3 regions of the Streptomyces sp. NPDC053474 genome follow, and region 3 is predicted to be linked to each of the others. Evidence: riboswitches for the same ligand, from Rfam matches in the RefSeq annotation. Region 3 holds a riboswitch; each other region holds the start of a gene.

Region 1 (4,479 bases), on a different contig from region 3:
GTCGCGTCCATCGGGGTGGCCGCGTCGATCAGCTTCCTCGCCTGGGCGAGGTCCCGGGGGCGGCCCACCGCGAGGACGGCCACCAGGGCGCCGTCGCGGAGCCAGCAGACCGTCCAGGACGGGGTCGCGGGGTCGCCGCGCCAGATCAGCTCGTCGGCGGCCGCGTGATGGCCCGCGTACTGGACGAAGCGGCCGAACTGCTCGGACCAGAAGTACGGCACCGGGTCGTACGCCTCCGGGGCCCCGCCGACGATGTCGGCGGCCACCGTGCGCGGCCCCTGCACGGCGTTGTCCCAGTGGTGGACGAGGAGCCGCTCGCCGTAGCGGCCCGAGGGGAAGGACGCGCAGTCGCCGACCGCGTACACGTCGGGCGCGGAGGTGCGGAGCCGGTCGTCGGCCACGACCTCGTGGTGGACGCCGAGCTCGATGCCGGAACCGGCGAGCCAGGCCGTCGCGGGCCGAGCCCCGATGCCGACGACGACGGCGCCCGCGGGCAGCCTGCTGCCGTCGTCGAGGAGGACCGCGCCCGGCTCGACGCGCGCCACGCGCGCGTGGGTGCGCAGGGCCGCGCCCGCCTCGGCGTACCAGTCGGCCATCGGGGCCGCGACCTCGGCGGGCAGCGCGCCCGCGAGCGGCCGCCCGGAAGCCTCCACGACCGTCACGGCACAGCCCGCGTCGCGCGCGGCCGTGGCGAACTCCGCGCCGATCCAGCCCGCGCCGACGACCACGACGTCGTGCTGCTCGGCGAGCACCGGCCGCAGCCGCTCCGCGTCGTCGAGCGTGCGCAGCAGATGGACCCCGGGCACGCCGTCCGAGCCGGGCAGGCGGATCGGTTCGGCACCGGTGGCGAGGACCAGGCTCTCGTACCCGACCGGGCCCGCCGCCGTGTCCAGCTCGTGGTCCGCGGGACGGACGCCGGTGACCTCGACGCCGAGCCGCAGCTCGATGCCGAGGCCCTCGAAGTCGATGTCGAAGGCCGAGCCCTCGGCCTTGCCGAGGAGCACCGCCTTGGACAACGGCGGCCTGTCGTACGGCTGGTGCGGCTCCGCGCCGATCAGGGTGACCGGGCCGGTGAACCCCCGTTCGCGCAGGGCCACGGCCGTCTGCACCCCGGCCATGCCCGCGCCCACGATGACGACCCGCTGTCCCGCCCGCTTCCGCTCTTCGCTCACCCGATCAACTGTAGGACGGCCCCCGGCGCCCGCACACGACGGGCTTACCGGCCCGGCGGGCGACGGGCTAGGGTGGCCGGTGCAGAGCACTCGCGGGAGCCCGGACGACCGGGCTGAGAGGGAGGCTGAAACGGCCTCCGACCGTACGAACCTGATCCGGGTCATGCCGGCGAAGGGAGGGGCTGGACGCCCATGCGTTCCCGTACGAAACCACCGAACGCGTCCGTTTCCCGTACGTCACCTACTCGTACGTCACCACCGTCCGCCGGGCCGACGGACGTCCTGGTCGTCGGCGGTGGCGTCATCGGCCTGGTCACGGCCTGGCGGGCCGCGCGGCGCGGCCTGTCCGTCACGGTCGTCGACCCCGAGCCCGGCGGCGGCGCCGCTCAGGTCGCGGCGGGCATGCTGGCCGCCGTCACCGAACTGCACCACGGCGAGCAGACGCTGCTCGGCCTGAACCTGGCCTCCGCCCGGCGCTATCCGGACTTCGCCGCCGAGCTGACGGAGGCGTCCGGCGCGGACATCGGCTACCGCGCGTGCGGCACGCTGGCCGTCGCGCTCGACGCCGACGACCGCGCCCACCTGCGCGAACTGCACCTCCTCCAGCAGCAGTCGGGCCTGCGCTCGGAGTGGCTCAGCGGCCGCGAGTGCCGCCGCCTCGAACCGATGCTCGCCCCCGGAGTGCGCGGCGGCCTCCGCGTCGACGGCGACCACCAGGTCGACCCGCGCCGGCTCACCGCCGCCCTCCTGGTGGCGTGCGAGCGGGCCGGGGTGGCCTTCACGCGCGCGTGGGCGGAGCGGCTCGTCGTCGCCCGGGACCGCGCCACCGGCGTCGTCCTCGCCGACGGCAGCACGCTCGGCGCCGGGCAGACCGTCCTCGCGGCGGGCAGCCTCAGCGGCCGTCTCGCCGGCGTCCCGGATCACGTCCTGCCGCCGGTGCGGCCCGTGAAGGGACAGGTCCTGCGGCTCACCGTGCCCGAGCGGTACGCGCCGTTCCTGAGCCGCACCGTGCGCGCCGTCGTCCGCGGCAGCCACGTCTATCTGGTGCCGCGGCTCAGCGGCGAGCTCGTCGTGGGCGCGACCAGCGAGGAGCTCGGCTGGGACACCACGGTCACCGCGGGCGGCGTCTACGAGCTCCTGCGCGACGCCCACGAGCTGGTCCCCGGCATCACCGAGCTGCCGCTCACCGAGACCCGGGCCGGGCTGCGGCCTGGCTCGCCCGACAACGCTCCGCTGCTCGGGCCCACCGCCCTGCCCGGCCTGCACCTGGCCACCGGCCACTACCGCAACGGCGTGCTCCTGACCCCGGTCACCGGCGACGTCATGGCACACCTCCTGACCACCGGCGAACTGCCCGACGAGGCCCGGCCGTTCACGCCGCTGCGCTTCGCCGCGGCCGCCCCCGCCCCGCCCAAGGACCTTTCGGAGCTGCCCGTATGACCACGCCCTCCGCCGCCTTCGCCCTGTCGGTCAACGGCGAGGCACGCGACGTCGCCGCGGGCACCACGCTCGACGCCCTCGTCGCCGAGCTGACCACCGCGCCGTCCGGCGTGGCCGCGGCCCTCAACGAAACCGTCGTCCCGCGCGCCCGGTGGGCCACCACCGTGCTCCGGGACGGCGACCGCGTCGAAGTCCTCACCGCCGTCCAAGGAGGCTGACGACATGGCGGACGACCCCCTCGTCATCGGCGGCCTCACGCTGTCGTCCCGGCTGATCATGGGCACGGGCGGAGCGCCGAGCCTCGACGTCCTGGAGCGCTCCCTGGTGGCCTCGGGGACGGAGCTGACCACCGTCGCGATGCGCCGCGTCGACCCGGGTACGCACGGCTCCGTCCTGTCCGTCCTGGAGCGCCTGGGCATCCGCGTGCTGCCCAACACGGCGGGCTGCTTCACCGCGGGCGAGGCCGTGCTCACCGCGCGCCTGGCGCGCGAGGCGCTCGGCACGGACCTGGTGAAGCTGGAGGTGATCGCCGACGAGCGCACCCTCCTGCCCGACCCCGTGGAGCTGCTCGACGCCGCGGAGACGCTCGTCGACGACGGCTTCACCGTCCTTCCGTACACGAACGACGACCCCGTGCTCGCCCGGAAGCTGGAGGACGTCGGCTGCGCGGCCGTCATGCCGCTCGGCTCCCCCATCGGCTCCGGGCTCGGCATCCGCAACCCGCACAACTTCCAGCTCATCGTGGAGCACGCGCGCGTGCCGGTGATCCTGGACGCGGGGGCGGGGACGGCGTCCGACGTGGCGCTCGCGATGGAGCTGGGGTGTGCCGGGGTGATGCTCGCCTCCGCGGTGACGCGGGCGCGGGAGCCGGTCCTCATGGCGGAGGCCATGAGCCACGCGGTCGTCGCCGGGCGCCTCGCCCTGCGGGCCGGGCGCATCCCCCGGCGGCACTTCGCCGAGGCGTCGTCCCCCGCGGCGGGCCTGGCCGCCCTGGATCCGGAGCGGCCCGCCTTCTGAGCCGCGGGCTCGGTCACAGCTCCGCTGCAGTCTGCCCCGGGCGGGGCCCGGGGCGGCTCCGGTGTCGGTGGCGGCTCGTAGACTCCCAGCGTGGACACGACCCTTAAGGACCCCCTCGTCGGGCAGGTGCTCGACGGGCGGTATCGCGTGGACGGGCGGATCGCGGTCGGCGGGATGGCCACGGTCTACCGGGCCGTGGACACCCGCCTCGACCGCGTGCTCGCGCTCAAGGTGATGCACCCGACGCTCGCCGCCGACGCCTCGTTCGTCGAGCGCTTCATCCGGGAGGCCAAGTCGGTCGCCCGCCTCGCGCATCCGAACGTGGTCGGGGTCTTCGACCAGGGCACCGACGGCCCGTACGTGTACCTGGCGATGGAGTACATCGCGGGCTGCACCCTGCGCGACGTGCTCCGCGAGCGCGGCGCGCTGCGCCCGCGCGCCGCCCTCGACATCCTGGAGCCGGTCCTCGCCGCCCTCGGCGCCGCGCACCGCGCCGGGTTCGTGCACCGCGACATGAAGCCCGAGAACGTCCTCATAGGAGACGACGGCCGCGTCAAGGTCGCCGACTTCGGCCTCGTCCGCGCGGTGGACTCGGTGACGAACACCACGGGCACCGTCCTCGGCACGGTGTCGTACCTGGCCCCCGAGCAGATCGAGCACGGCACGGCCGACACCCGCGTGGACGTGTACGCGTCCGGGGTCGTCCTGTACGAGATGCTGACCGGCGCCAAGCCGCACTCCGGCGACTCCCCCGCCCAGGTCCTGTTCCAGCATCTGAACGAGGACGTGCCGCCCCCGTCCGCGGCCGTGCCGGGCCTCGCCTACGAACTCGACGAGCTGGTCGCCACGG
Region 2 (4,479 bases), on a different contig from region 3:
AGCGGTCGCCGTCGTGGTCGGCCTGTGGGAGCTCACCTCCCGTCTGCAGGAGCGCAAGGCCATCAAGGCGCCGCTGGTGCCGCTGGCCGTGGGCGGCGCGGCGATGGTCGTCGCCGGGTACGTGCGCGGCGCCGAGGGCGCCTGGGTGGCGATGGCGCTCACCGCGCTCGCGGTACTCGTCTGGCGTATGACGGAGCCACCGGAGGGCTATCTCAAGGACGTCACCGCGGGCGTCTTCGCGGCCTTCTACGTGCCCTTCCTCGCCACCTTCGTGGCGCTGATGCTCACCGCCGACGACGGCCCGCAGCGGGTGCTCACCTTCCTGATCCTGACCGTGGTCAGCGACACCGGGGCGTACGCGGTCGGCTGGCGGTTCGGCAAGCACAAGCTGGCGCCGCGCATCAGCCCCGGAAAGACCCGGGAGGGCCTGCTCGGCGCGGTGGCCTTCGCCATGGCGGCGGGCGCGCTGTGCATGCACTTCATGATCGACGACGGCACGTGGTGGCAGGGCCTCCTGATCGGCCTCGCGGTGGCCGCGAGCGCGACGCTCGGCGACCTCGGCGAGTCCATGATCAAGCGGGACCTCGGCATCAAGGACATGGGCACGCTGCTGCCGGGCCACGGGGGCATCATGGACCGGCTCGACTCCTTGCTGCCGACGGCCCCGGTGGTGTGGCTGCTGCTGGTGGTGTTCGTCGGGTCGGGGTGATCCCTGCCCTCCCGGGGTGGCCCTGCCTCCCCGGGGTGGCGCAACCCCACTGGTCCAGCTCGGCTGACCTGGTGTTTCTTGCGTGAGGAGCCCGTTGTCCACAGGCGGCGGGCTCCTTGTCGTATCTCTGGGACAATGGAGTCATCATGCCCAAGCCCGGAGAACTCACTTTCGTCGCGCCCCGCGGAGCCAAGAAGCCGCCGCGGCATCTCGCCGACCTCACGCCCGCCGAGCGCAAGGAGGCCGTCGCCGCCATCGGCGAGAAGCCGTTCCGCGCCAAGCAGCTCTCGCAGCACTACTTCGCGCGGTACGCGCACGACCCCGAGCAGTGGACGGACATCCCGGCCGGGGCTCGCGGCAAGCTCCAGGAGGCGCTGCTTCCCGAGCTGATGAGCGTCGTGCGGCACATCAGCTGTGACGACGACACCACGCGCAAGACCCTGTGGCGCCTCTTCGACGGCACGCTCGTCGAGTCCGTGCTCATGCGGTACCCCGACCGGGTGACGATGTGCATCAGCTCCCAGGCGGGCTGCGGCATGAACTGCCCGTTCTGCGCCACGGGCCAGGCGGGCCTCGACCGGAACCTGTCCACGGCCGAGATCGTGCACCAGATCGTGGACGGCATGCGGGCCCTGCGCGACGGCGAGATCCCGGGCGGCCCCGCGCGGCTGAGCAACATCGTCTTCATGGGCATGGGCGAGCCGCTGGCCAACTACAACCGGGTGGTCGGCGCGATCCGCCGCCTCACCGACCCCGAGCCCGACGGCGTGGGCCTGTCCCAGCGCGGCATCACCGTCTCGACGGTCGGCCTGGTGCCCGCCATCCACCGCTTCGCCGACGAGGGCTTCAAGTGCCGCCTGGCGATCTCCCTGCACGCCCCCGACGACGAGCTGCGCGACACCCTCGTCCCGGTGAACACCCGGTGGAAGGTCCGCGAGGTCCTGGACGCGGGCTGGGAGTACGCCGCGAAGTCCGGGCGGCGGCTCTCCATCGAGTACGCCCTGATCCGCGACATCAACGACCACGCCTGGCGCGGTGACCGCCTCGGCCGCCTCCTCAAGGGCAAGCCGGTGCACGTCAACCTGATCCCGCTGAACCCCACGCCGGGCTCGAAGTGGACGGCCTCGCGCCCCGAGGACGAGAAGGCCTTCGTCGAGGCCATCGCCGCCCACGGCGTGCCCGTGACCATCCGCGACACCCGAGGTCAGGAGATCGACGGCGCCTGTGGACAGCTCGCGGCTGCCGAACGCTAGCGCGGTACGCTGGCCGGAACATCTGCATATTCCGACAGGGGAGCGCCACAGCGCTGAGAGTGCGGCACCTGACACAGGCCGGCCGCAGACCCTCTGAACCTCGCCCGGGTCATTCCGGGTAGGAAGTTCGGTCACCACTCAAGCTGTTGCGCCCTGCCCGCGAACCGCCCGGTCCGCGGGCAGGGCCGCGTCTTCTCCTGGTCACTCCAGGAGGAATGAACTCACGTGAGCACCACCAAGAAGGCCACGCTCACCGCGGTCGCGGTGGGCCTCGGGCTCGTCGCCGTCTCCGCGTGCGGCTCCGGCGGCGACTCCGGCGGTTCCTCGTCGGGGTCCAAGGACGTCACGCTGGTCAGCCACGGCTCCTTCAACGTCTCCAAGGACGTCCTGAAGGACTTCGAGAAGCGTTCCGGGTACAAGGTCCGCGTCCTCAAGGACGGCGACGCGGGCCAGGCCGTCAACAAGGCGATCCTCACCAAGGGCAACCCCCAGGGCGACGTCTTCTTCGGCGTCGACAACACCCTGCTCTCGCGCGCCCTCGACAACGGCCTCTTCCAGCCGTACGAGGCCAAGGACGCGGGCCTGGTGAAGCCGGAGTACCGGCTCGCGAAGGGCGAGCGCCGCGTGACGCCCGTCGACAGCGGCGACATCTGCGTGAACTACGACAAGAAGTACTTCGCCGACAAGAAGCTCGCGCCGCCGAAGACCTTCGCCGATCTGGTCAAGCCCGCGTACAAGAACCTCCTGGTCACCGAGAACGCCTCCACGTCCTCGCCCGGCCTCGGCTTCCTGCTCGGCACCGCGGCCGCGTACGGTGACGACGGCTGGCAGGGCTACTGGAAGAAGCTCAAGGACAACGGCGTCAAGGTCGTCGACGGCTGGGACCAGGCCTACAACCAGGAGTTCTCCGGCTCCGCGGGCGGCAGGAAGGCCAAGGGCGACCGGCCGCTCGTCGTGTCGTACGCCTCCTCGCCGCCCGTCGAGGTCCTGTACGCCAAGCCGCAGCCGAAGCAGGCCCCGACCGGTGTCGCGACCGGCACCTGCTTCCGGCAGACCGAGTACGCGGGCCTGCTCAGCAACGCCAAGAACGCCAAGGGCGGCAAGGCCCTGCTCGACTTCCTGTCCGGCAAGGAGTTCCAGGAGGACATGCCGCTCCAGATGTTCGTGAACCCCGTGCGGGAGGGCGCGCGGGTGCCGAAGCTCTTCCAGGAGCACGGCGTCGAGGTCGCCGCCCCCCGGACCATGGCCCCCAAGAAGATCGCCGACAACCGTGAGCCGTGGGTCAAGTCGTGGACCTCGCTCGTACTGAAGTAGCGAAGGCCCCGGCCCGTAAGGGCTGGCGGCCGTCGCGGGGAGGCGCGGCGCGGCTCGGGCTCATGGCCCTGCCCGTCGCGTTCTTCGCCGTCTTCTTCGCCTATCCGGTCGCCGCGATCGTCGCGCGCGGCCTGAAGGTGGACGGCGCCTGGCAGTTCGGGCGGATCGCGGACGTGCTCGGGCAGTCCGACATCCAGCACGTGCTGTGGTTCACCACCTGGCAGGCGCTCGCGTCGACGGCGCTCACCCTGCTGTTCGCGCTCCCCGGCGCGTACGTCTTCGCGCGCTTCGACTTCCGGGGCAAACAGGTGCTGCGGGCCGTCGTCACCGTGCCGTTCGTCCTTCCGACCGTCGTCGTGGGCACCGCCTTCCTCGCGCTGATCGGGCGCGGCGGGCTCGTCGACGAGCTGTGGGGCGTCCGTCTGGACACCACGGTGTGGGCGATCCTGCTCGCTCACGTCTTCTTCAACTACGCCGTCGTCGTGCGCACCGTCGGCGGGCTGTGGGCCCAGCTCGACCCGCGCCAGGAGGAGGCCGCGCGGATGCTCGGGGCCTCGCGCACGCGCGCGTGGCGCACGGTGACGCTGCCCGCGCTCGCGCCCGCCGTGGCGGCCGCCGCGCTGATGGTCTTCCTGTTCACGTTCACGTCCTTCGGCGTCGTGCAGATCCTCGGCGGACCCACGTACGCGACGCTCGAAGTGGAGATCTACCGGCAGACGGCCAACCTGCTCGACCTGCCGACGGCCGCCGTCCTCACCCTCGTGCAGTTCGCGGCGGTGGGCGGGGTCCTGGCCGTGCACGCCTGGACCGTGCGCCGGCGCGAGAGCACGCTCCGCCTCGTCGACGCCGCGACCACGGCGCGCAGGCCGCGCGGGGCCGGGCAGTGGGGGCTGCTCGGCTTCGTGCTGCTCACCGTGGCCGTGCTGATCGTGCTGCCGCTCGGCGTCCTGGTGCAGCGCTCCCTCGACGGCCCACAGGGGTACGGCTTCGCGTACTACCGGCAGCTGACCTCGACGGAGGGCGGGGCCTTCCTGGTGCCGCCCGTCGAGGCGATCGGGAACTCCCTGACGTACGCGGCCGTGGCCACCGTCATCGCCCTGGTCGTCGGGGGGCTCGCGGCCACCGCGCTGACCCGGCGCGCGGGCCGCCTCGTGCGCGGCTTCGACGCGCTCCTGATGCTGCCGCTCGGCGTGTCCGCCGTGA
Region 3 (4,479 bases):
CAGAACTTCGGCCCGCACATCGAGCAGAAGTGCGCCGTCTTCGCGGGCTCCGCGGGCAGCGTCTCGTCGTGGAACTCACGGGCCGTCACCGGGTCGAGGGCCAGGTTGAACTGGTCCTCCCAGCGGAATTCGAAGCGCGCGTCCGACAGCGCGTCGTCCCAGTCCTGCGCGCCCGGGTGCCCCTTGGCGAGGTCCGCCGCGTGCGCCGCGATCTTGTACGTGATGACGCCGGTCTTCACGTCGTCGCGGTTGGGCAGGCCGAGGTGCTCCTTCGGCGTGACGTAGCAGAGCATCGCCGTGCCCCACCAGCCGATCATCGCGGCGCCGATGCCGGAGGTGATGTGGTCGTACGCGGGCGCGATGTCGGTGGTCAGCGGGCCGAGCGTGTAGAACGGCGCCTCCTCGCAGATCTCCTGCTGGAGGTCGATGTTCTCCTTGATCTTGTGCATCGGGACATGGCCCGGGCCCTCGATCATCGTCTGCACGTCGTGCGCCTTGGCGATCTTGTTCAGCTCGCCCAGGGTCTCCAGCTCGGCGAACTGGGCGCGGTCGTTGGCGTCCGCGATGGAGCCGGGCCGCAGGCCGTCCCCGAGCGAGTACGTGACGTCGTACGCCGCGAGGATCTCGCAGAGCTCCTCGAAGTGCTCGTAGAGGAAGCTCTCCTTGTGGTGCGCGAGGCACCAGGCCGCCATGATCGAACCGCCGCGCGAGACGATGCCCGTCTTGCGGTTCGCGGTGAGCGGGACGTACGGCAGGCGGACGCCCGCGTGCACCGTCATGTAGTCCACGCCCTGCTCGGCCTGCTCGATGACCGTGTCCTTGTAGATGTCCCAGGTCAGCTCCTCGGCCTTGCCGTCGACCTTCTCCAGGGCCTGGTAGAGCGGCACGGTGCCGATGGGCACGGGGGAGTTGCGCAGGACCCACTCGCGGGTCGTGTGGATGTTGCGGCCGGTGGACAGGTCCATGACCGTGTCGGCGCCCCACTGGGTCGCCCACGTCATCTTGTCGACCTCCTCCTCGATGGAGGAGGTGACCGCGGAGTTGCCGATGTTGGCGTTGACCTTCACCAGGAACCGCTTGCCGATGATCATCGGCTCGATCTCCGGGTGGTTCACGTTCGCCGGCAGGACCGCGCGGCCCGCCGCGATCTCGTCGCGGACGACCTCGGGCGCCATGCTCTCCCGGATGGCCACGTACTCCATCTCCGGCGTGATCTCCCCGCGGCGCGCGTACGCGAGCTGCGTCACCGCCTGCCCGGCGCGGGCGCGGCGCGGCTGGCGCGGGCGGCCGGGGAAGACCGCGTCGAGGTTGCGCAGGCCGCCGCGGGGCGAGGTGTGCTTGATGCCGTCGTCCTCGGGGCGGACCGGGCGGCCCGCGTACTCCTCGGTGTCGCCGCGGCCGACGATCCAGTTCTCCCGCAGGGGGGTGAGCCCCCGGCGCACGTCGGTGTCGATCTCCGGGTCCGTGTACGGACCCGAGGTGTCGTACAGGGTCACGGCCTTGCCGTTGGTGAGGTGCACCTGGCGGACCGGCACGCGCAGATCGGGGCGCGAGCCCTCGATGTACGCCTTGTGCCAGCCGGTGGACTTCCCGGCCTCCGAAGCGTTCTGCCCGCTGGGCGCGGTCTGTCCGCTGTCGGGCTGCATGGAGGCAGGCGTGCGTGTGTCCGATGTGGTCATGAGACCTACTCCCTACGCCGGCATTACCCGGTAACAGGTTCGGCGGTCGACGCAGCGGCTTCCGTACGGTCCGATTCCCGTTCGTACGGAGGTCAGCGCCCTCTCAGCCCGGTGCTCCGAGCTCCCGCGTGTGCAAAGGTGCCTCCACGCTAGCGTCATATCGGGCGCGGTGAACAGAGGGCCCCCTCCGTTCTTGCGATGATCGGGCCGTGACCACCACAGAGCCCCCCACACCGCCGCCCCCTCCGGAACCGCACGGGCATGGCCACGGGCACGGCCATGCGCACAGCCACGGCCCCGCCGCGCCCGTCTCCCGGCATCTGCGCAAGGTCATCGCCGCCGTACTGATCCCCTTCGCCACGGCCGTCCTCGTCGGCCTCGTGGTGCTCTGGCCGGGCGGCACCCCCGACCACGAGCGCACCGGCGTCGGCTTCGACCGGCAGACCCAGTCGGCCACCGTGGCGAAGATGGACACGCTCCCCTGCGAGGACGTGAACGCCTCGCAGACCCCGCCCAACGGCGACACCTCAACGCCGGAGGGCCGGTCCGCGAAGACGCGCGCCGAGGGCACCTGCAAGAAGGCCACGATCAAGGTGACCAGCGGCCCGGACAAGGGCTACACCTTCACCGAGATCGTCCAGCCCGACTCCCCCCGGCAGCTGAAGCTGGGCCAAGGCGTGGTGGTCGCCTACGAGCCCAAGGCGCCCAAGGGCCTGCAGTATTCGATCGCCGACGTGAACCGCAAGGTCCCGATGGCCCTGCTCGCGGGCATCTTCGCGCTGGCCGTCGTCGTGGTGGGACGGCTGCGCGGCGTCATGGCCCTGGTCGCCCTCGCGGTGAGCTTCCTGATCCTGACCTTCTTCATCCTGCCTGCGATCCTTCAGGGCTCGAACCCCCTGGTCGTCGCGGTCGTCGGGGCCAGCGCCATCATGCTGATCGCGCTCTATATGTGCCACGGCCTGACCGCGCGCACATCGGTGGCGGTGCTCGGCACCCTGATCTCCCTCCTCCTCATCGGCCTGCTCGGCTCGCTCTTCATCGCCTGGGCCTCCCTGACCGGCAACACGGACGACAACACCGGCCTGATCCACGGCCTCTACCCGTCCATCGACATGAGCGGCCTGCTGCTCGCGGGCGTCATCATCGGCTCCCTCGGCGTGCTCGATGACGTCACCGTCACCCAGACCTCCGCGGTCTGGGAGCTGCACCAGGCCAACCCGACGATGGGCTGGCGCGGTCTGTACCGCGCGGGCATCCGCATCGGCCGCGACCACATCGCGTCGGTCGTGAACACCCTGGTCCTCGCCTACGCGGGCGCCGCTCTCCCCCTTCTGCTGCTCTTCTCCATCGCCCAGAGCAGCGTGGGCACCGTGGCCAACAGCGAGTTGGTCGCCGAGGAGATCGTCCGCACCCTGATCGGCTCGATCGGCCTCGTGGCCTCCGTCCCCGTCACCACCGCGCTCGCCGCCCTGGTGGTCTCCGCCGACCGGCCGGGCCCGGTCGGCCCGGCCGCGGGTCCGGGCACCACGGTGGGCTCCTCGGTGGGCTCCTCACATCCGGCGGGGCCCGGTGCGCCGGGCGGGCCGGTGGGGCCCGGTGGCCCTGGTGGGCCTGACGACCCTGGTGGGCCTGGCGGGCCTGGGGGGCCCGGGGGAGCGGCTGGGCCAGGGCCGGTGGGTCCCACAGGGCCCACCGGTGTCGCCTCGCCCCGCACAGGTGCCTCTTCGGCCCGGCCACGCCTCACCCGTGGCGGCACGGGCCGCCGCCGAAAACCCTGAACTCCCCCTCGCGTACCGGTCCCTCACCCCCCTCCGGTCACTGACCGCCCTGCGGCCGCTCACCGTCGTCCGGTCACTCCCCGTGAAAAGCACCCATCCGCCATCGCGCCTCGCGTCCCGCGCGCCGGGCGGTACTCAGCCCGCGCTCTGCTCCTCCGCGAGGATGCGGTGCAGCGCCTCGTCGAGATGCGTGTCGAAGTCGGCCAGCGACCGCTCCTGGCCCAGCGGCACCAGCTTGTCCGTCCGGTCGAGAAAGGCGAGCAGCGGCGCGATCCCCACCCTGAACAGCGCCTGGTCTCCCCCCACTTGCAGCCTGATGACCGCCTCGTCGAACTCGTCGTGCCCGGTGGGCGCGATGTGCACATCCCCGTCGCCGCAGGCCCGGCCCACGCCGTCCACCAGCAGCTCCCGCCCGAAGACCCAGGTCACCGGGGCGTCACCGGGCAGGTGGAAGGTCAGCCGCACCGCGTAGGGATCACACGTCTCGTACCGCAGCTCCACCGGGATCCGGAACGAGAGATCCTCCGACACAAGGAAGCTCATCATGACCTCTGCCTGGACCGACTCTCGCATCGCCGCCTACCCCGTCAGTAGCCTTCCGTGGCCAGGAACCAACTCCCTGACACTCGTGTCATCTTGCTCAACGTGCACACCAGATCACAAGGAGTGAGTTTTCAGATGCTGATAGAGAAGGCGAGTGTCCTTAGTAGCTTTCCGAGCTCGTCCTGCAGGGTGTGCGCCGCAGACATGAGCCGGTCCACCTGACCCGACGGCACGGAGATGGCCATCGTGGCCGCCGTGGTCCCCACCGTGATCGGGATCGCGGCGCAGACCGTCCCCAGCGCGTACTCCTGGTGCTCCACCACCGGTGCCATCCGCCCCAGCGCGTCCAGCCTGCGCAGCAACGTCCGTTCGTCACGCACCGTGTTCGGCGTGAGCGACCGTACCGGGTAGCGGTCGAGATGATCGCGCCGCGCCTCGTCGTCGAGCTGCGCCAGCAGGCACTGCCCGATCGCGTGGGC

What was found. Region 3 has a riboswitch for thiamine pyrophosphate ahead of thiC (phosphomethylpyrimidine synthase ThiC). Riboswitches for the same ligand answer to the same signal wherever they lie in the genome.
Region 1: another riboswitch for thiamine pyrophosphate. It lies ahead of thiO (glycine oxidase ThiO); the one in region 3 lies ahead of thiC (phosphomethylpyrimidine synthase ThiC).
Region 2: another riboswitch for thiamine pyrophosphate. It lies ahead of ACIG3E_RS19710 (thiamine ABC transporter substrate binding subunit); the one in region 3 lies ahead of thiC (phosphomethylpyrimidine synthase ThiC).

What each region holds. Positions count from the first base shown of each region.
Region 1 is NZ_JBITXV010000004.1:425,033-429,511, reverse strand. It holds gene ACIG3E_RS11865 (NAD(P)/FAD-dependent oxidoreductase) at 1-1,118, opposite strand, end outside; TPP riboswitch at 1,255-1,367, shown strand; gene thiO (glycine oxidase ThiO) at 1,365-2,612, shown strand; gene thiS (sulfur carrier protein ThiS) at 2,609-2,830, shown strand; gene ACIG3E_RS11850 (thiazole synthase) at 2,835-3,629, shown strand; gene pknB (Stk1 family PASTA domain-containing Ser/Thr kinase) at 3,720-4,479, shown strand, end outside.
Region 2 is NZ_JBITXV010000007.1:450,547-455,025, forward strand. It holds gene ACIG3E_RS19700 (phosphatidate cytidylyltransferase) at 1-709, shown strand, start outside; gene rlmN (23S rRNA (adenine(2503)-C(2))-methyltransferase RlmN) at 856-1,962, shown strand; TPP riboswitch at 1,989-2,105, shown strand; gene ACIG3E_RS19710 (thiamine ABC transporter substrate binding subunit) at 2,188-3,276, shown strand; gene ACIG3E_RS19715 (ABC transporter permease) at 3,252-4,479, shown strand, end outside.
Region 3 is NZ_JBITXV010000002.1:547,657-552,135, reverse strand. It holds gene thiC (phosphomethylpyrimidine synthase ThiC) at 1-1,679, opposite strand, end outside; TPP riboswitch at 1,672-1,817, opposite strand; gene ACIG3E_RS06110 (YibE/F family protein) at 1,889-3,457, shown strand; gene ACIG3E_RS06105 (SsgA family sporulation/cell division regulator) at 3,593-4,030, opposite strand; gene ACIG3E_RS06100 (IclR family transcriptional regulator) at 4,132-4,479, opposite strand, start outside.